DNA from 2 places in the Virgibacillus siamensis genome. Region 1 is predicted to be linked to the other one. Evidence: riboswitches for the same ligand, from Rfam matches in the RefSeq annotation. Region 1 holds a riboswitch; the other holds the start of a gene.

Evidence for each region. A riboswitch is a leader RNA that binds a small molecule or an ion and turns the genes downstream of it on or off. The one in region 1 is predicted to bind preQ1.
Region 2: linked by a shared signal. The riboswitch ahead of queF (preQ(1) synthase) and the one ahead of queC (7-cyano-7-deazaguanine synthase QueC) in region 1 are both predicted to bind preQ1.

Annotation. Positions count from the first base shown of each region.
Region 1 is NZ_FUIH01000007.1:651,679-654,081, forward strand. Features, by position in the region: gene B1K71_RS06880 (dicarboxylate/amino acid:cation symporter) at 1-957, shown strand, start outside; PreQ1 riboswitch class I at 1,124-1,168, shown strand; gene queC (7-cyano-7-deazaguanine synthase QueC) at 1,254-1,916, shown strand; gene queD (6-carboxytetrahydropterin synthase QueD) at 1,913-2,350, shown strand; gene queE (7-carboxy-7-deazaguanine synthase QueE) at 2,347-2,403, shown strand, end outside.
Region 2 is NZ_FUIH01000007.1:2,210,204-2,212,606, reverse strand. Features, by position in the region: gene B1K71_RS14855 (LacI family DNA-binding transcriptional regulator) at 1-740, shown strand, start outside; PreQ1 riboswitch class I at 864-910, shown strand; gene queF (preQ(1) synthase) at 978-1,475, shown strand; gene B1K71_RS14845 (queuosine precursor transporter) at 1,526-2,149, shown strand.

The DNA of each region.
Region 1 (2,403 bases):
ATTACACTTGGGATTATTGCCGGGAAGATTTTTTCACCGGGCAGCGGGATTGATGTTTCACTTGAAGGCAAAGAGGCACCGGAACCGAATGAAACCGAGGGCGTTGTGCAAACGATTTTAAATATTGTTCCGACAAATCCGTTCGATGCGCTATCGTCGGGTAACATTCTGCAAATAATCTTTTTTGCGTTGATGATCGGGATTGCAATTGCGTTGGTAGGAGAAAAAGCTGAACCTGTCCGGAAGTTTTTTGATGGGTTTGCGGAAGTAATGTACAAAATTACCGGTATGATTATGGCGATTGTTCCGATTGGAGTTTTCGGCTTGCTTGCTCCTGTTATTGGGGAGTATGGCGTGGATGTACTGCTGCCGTTAATCAAATTGGTATTGGCGATGGTGGCCGGTTGTATTATTCAACTTTTCGTAGTTTATTCACTAATTGTTAAAGGCTTAGGAAAGATGAGCCCGCTCAAGTTTTTTAAAGGGATTTTCCCGGCATCAGCTGTAGCCTTCAGTACAAGCAGCAGTTCCGGTACATTGCCGGTAACCATTAAGAGCGCACAGGAAAATCTTGGTGTATCTAAAGAAACAAGCACATTCGTATTGCCGTTGGGCGCAACGATTAACATGGATGGAACAGCGTTGTATGTCGGTCTGTGTTCGATGTTTGTTGCGCAGTATTTTGGAATGGATTTGACCTTTTCGCAGATGGTGACGGTTGTACTGATAGGTACACTTGCATCAATCGGAACAGCTGGTGTACCTGGAGCAGGACTGATTATGCTGACGATGGCATTGAGTGCCGTTAATCTGCCGCTTGCCGGAATTGCTTTGGTAGGTGGCATTGACCGTGTTCTGGATATGATGCGGACATCGGTTAACGTTACAGGTGATGCAGCAACTGCAGTGGTTGTCGATTCCAGTGAGAAGAAGGCTTCTGGCGGGGAGGCAGTATAGTCTGCGTAGTTCTTGCAGGAATCGTGGCCGTACAGGGAGGGAGGCATTTTCCCTTCCTGTTTTTAAATGAGGATCGGTATTTTGTTTGAAAGGAATGACCACGTGACAGGATTATTTCTGCATGCTAAGCTAGTAGATGAAACATCATAAAGGAATCTGCATGGATGCAGGAGAGGTTCGAAACCATCCCTCTATAAAAAACTAGGGAGACAAGACAGCGTGCTTCTTAGTGCTGTCTTTTTTTATGGAATTTTTTGAATCTCTTTCTTTACCTAATTGGGGAAAGGGGAACGAAAATGGATAATCAAAATGCAGTAGTTGTTTTCAGCGGAGGTCAGGATAGTACGACATGCCTGTTTTGGGCGTTGGAAAAGTTTGATCACGTTGAGGCGGTAACATTTCAATATGGACAGCGCCATGTTGCTGAACTGGAATGTGCAAAGGAAATTTGTGAGAGGTTAAACGTTCGTCAACACGAGCTTGATATGGAATTGCTGAATCAATTGGCACCAAATGCCTTAACCCGTGAAGATATAAAAATAACGGATGATGGTGGGATGCCGTCAACATTTGTTCCGGGACGAAATCTGCTGTTTCTTTCTTTTGCTGCTATTCTTGGAAAGCAAATCGGTGCCAAACATATCATTACTGGTGTAAGTGAAACAGATTTCAGTGGATACCCGGACTGCCGGGATAGTTTTATTAAATCCCTGAATGTCACATTGAATTTATCCATGGATGACCAGTTTGTTTTGCATACACCGTTAATGTGGCGGGACAAATCAGAGGTATGGGAGTTGAGCGATGAGCTCGATGCATTTGAATTTGTTAAAGAACATACGCTGACATGCTATAACGGAATCAAGGGAGAAGGTTGTGGACAATGCCCGTCCTGTAAACTCCGCCATAACGGGTTGGAGCAATATGAAATGCGTCGGAATAATGGGGTGGTTAAATGATGCAGCAAATTTATCCTGTTCCCAATCATGATTATGCGTATGAATTGAATAAAGACTTTCATTTTTCCGCAGCTCATTATATTGCCGATGAGTCAGCCGGGAAATGTCAACATATGCATGGCCATACGTATTTTGTGAACATCACAATTGCTGGTGAAAGACTGGATACAACCGGTTTTCTGGCAGATTTTAAAACGATCAAGGATTTGATTCATAAGCGGTTTGATCACACAACATTGAATGATGATCCCGCATTTGCCGTCAATCAGCAGGTTTATTTTCCAACAACTGAGGTCGTCGCTAAAATAGTTTACGAGATTATCCAGGGCCATTTGGATAACCTGGAAAATAATCCTGTGTGCTTGCAGGTCTTTTTGCGTGAGACCCCGTCAAGTTATTGCATCTATCGGCCGAAGAGGGGGACAGATCAATGAAGCTGCCAATTCTTGAAATTTTTGGTCCAACCATTCAAGGCGAAGGGATGGTG
Region 2 (2,403 bases), 1.6 Mb from region 1:
TCAGACTGGGTGTTGAGAAAAAGCTTGAGCAAAACAATTACGCCTATATCCGATTGTTCCAAAATACGGATAAGAAACCTGATGTGGATGGCATCATCGCAATCGGCAAATTTTCCGCGCGACAGAAAAGGCAGTTGGAAAAATGGAGTTCAACGGTTTGCTTTGTTGATGATGTCCATGCCAGCCCATCCAGTGATTCGGTGGTTGTCGATTTTCATCAGGCGACTTCCGATATTTTGACCCGCCTGATGCAGCAAGGACATTCGAAAATTGGCATGCTTGCAGGTGAAGAGATGTTTTTTGGATCAAGCGAAGTTTTGGAAGACCCGCGTTTTAGAAGTTATTGCAGCATTATGAAGGACAAAGGATTATATAATGCATCCTACTGTTTTAAAGGTACTTTCACGGTCGATTCCGGTTATGTGATGATGGAACAGGCGATTCGGATATTGGGAGACGATCTTCCAGCCGCTTTCTTTTGCGCAAATGATTCGATTGCTGTAGGGGCAATGAGAGCACTAAATGACCACGACATTAATATTCCTGAACGTGTGCGAATTATTGGATTTAATGATTCCAGTGTAGCCAAATATGTCTCGCCGGCTCTGAGCACTGTGAAAGTTTATACCGAAATGATGGGAGAGAGTGCGGTTACGCTGCTGGAAGAAAGAATCCTGCAGCAACGCATCATAGCCAAAAAAGTCATCCTGGCAACACAATTGGTGGAACGCGAAAGCTAAATTCGACAGGTGAGAGGCACCACCCGAATTTTATCGGTAAATGTTGAATGGAAATATCGGTCGTTGACACGGGCATCTTTCCGCTATATACTATATCGAGTGAAATAGTTATATCCATTAATGATGGAAGAGGTTCTTAGCTTTAACCCTCTATAAAAAACTAGGGACGGATGAAGTGATTAGTAAACCATGTGCCTTAGGGCCGTGGTTTTTTCTTTTGTATAGGAGGTTTTGTGAATGGCGGGAAGACAGGATGATGAGTTAACGGGGGTTTCTCTACTGGGAAACCAGGGTACGACTTACGCTTTTGATTATACACCTGAAGTGCTTGAAACATTTGATAATCAGCACGCTGGCAGGGATTATTTTGTGAAATTTAATTGTCCGGAGTTTACGACACTGTGTCCGAAAACCGGCCAGCCGGATTTTGGTACGGTCTATATCAGTTATATTCCGGACGTGAAAATGGTGGAGAGCAAGTCATTGAAATTGTACTTGTTCAGTTTTCGCAATCACGGGGATTTCCATGAGGATTGCATGAACATTATAATGGACGATCTGATTGAATTGATGGATCCGCAGTACATTGAAGTGTGGGGAAAGTTCACACCGCGCGGGGGCATTTCCATTGATCCGTATTGCAACTACGGAAAACCGGGAACCAAATTTGAGCAAATGGCATCACATCGCATGATGAACCATGATATGTATCCGGAAAAAATCGATAATCGATAATATTTGAGGGTTAGCTTTGTTCTTTTTCCTGCGAGAGGGAAGGGATTTGTGTGTTTGTTTATTTAAATGCAATGTTTGTCGGACTTTTATTAATATCAAATATTTTGGGTGTGAAACTGTTCCGTATCGGTGACTATATTTTACCCGCAGCGGTTGTTGTCTATGTGGTCACATATCTGATTACGGATGTCATCGGTGAGTTGTATGGTAAAGAGGCAGCGCGAAAAACTGTATTAGCTGGGTTTGCAACGCAGGTTGTTGCGATGGTGTTTATCTTTATTGCCATACAGTTGCCTGCTGCTCCGGTATTTGTCATGCAACCTGAGTTTGAACAGATTTTAGGCGGCAGTTTCCGTGTTATGCTGGCAAGTCTCGTTTCGTATTTTGCCAGTCAAAACCTGGATGTTACGATTTTTCATTATTTGAGAGAAAAACAAGGAAAAAAAGGTCTGTGGCTGCGAAATAATGCCTCAACAATGACCAGTCAGCTTGTTGATACCGCTGTTTTTATCACCATTGCTTTTTTTGGAACAGTTCCAACCAGCGTTTTGCTCAGCATGATTTTAACGCAGTACGTGTTTAAACTTTGTGTCGCCATCATTGATACACCATTTGCATATTTACTCGTACGAATAGGCAGAAGGCAGCAAATTGCAGCAACAGAAGAGCAATAGCGCAAGCGCCCGTTTAGCAACGTACAAACTGGAGCACTCCGCAATGAGATAAAGGAAACACGGTGAGCTGGAAGCGAACCGATGTTGACTTTCACCGCAAGGGTATAAGTGCGACTAGGCCTCTGGTTTCACCAATCGGCAAGTCTTCTTTATCGTAGTGAGGAGTGTGAAGTTTGCTAGTTGCTGGGCGCTGGGGCTGGACGTGGCTCATTTGGTGATCCAATTATACACAAGCAAAAAAATTTTATATTTAA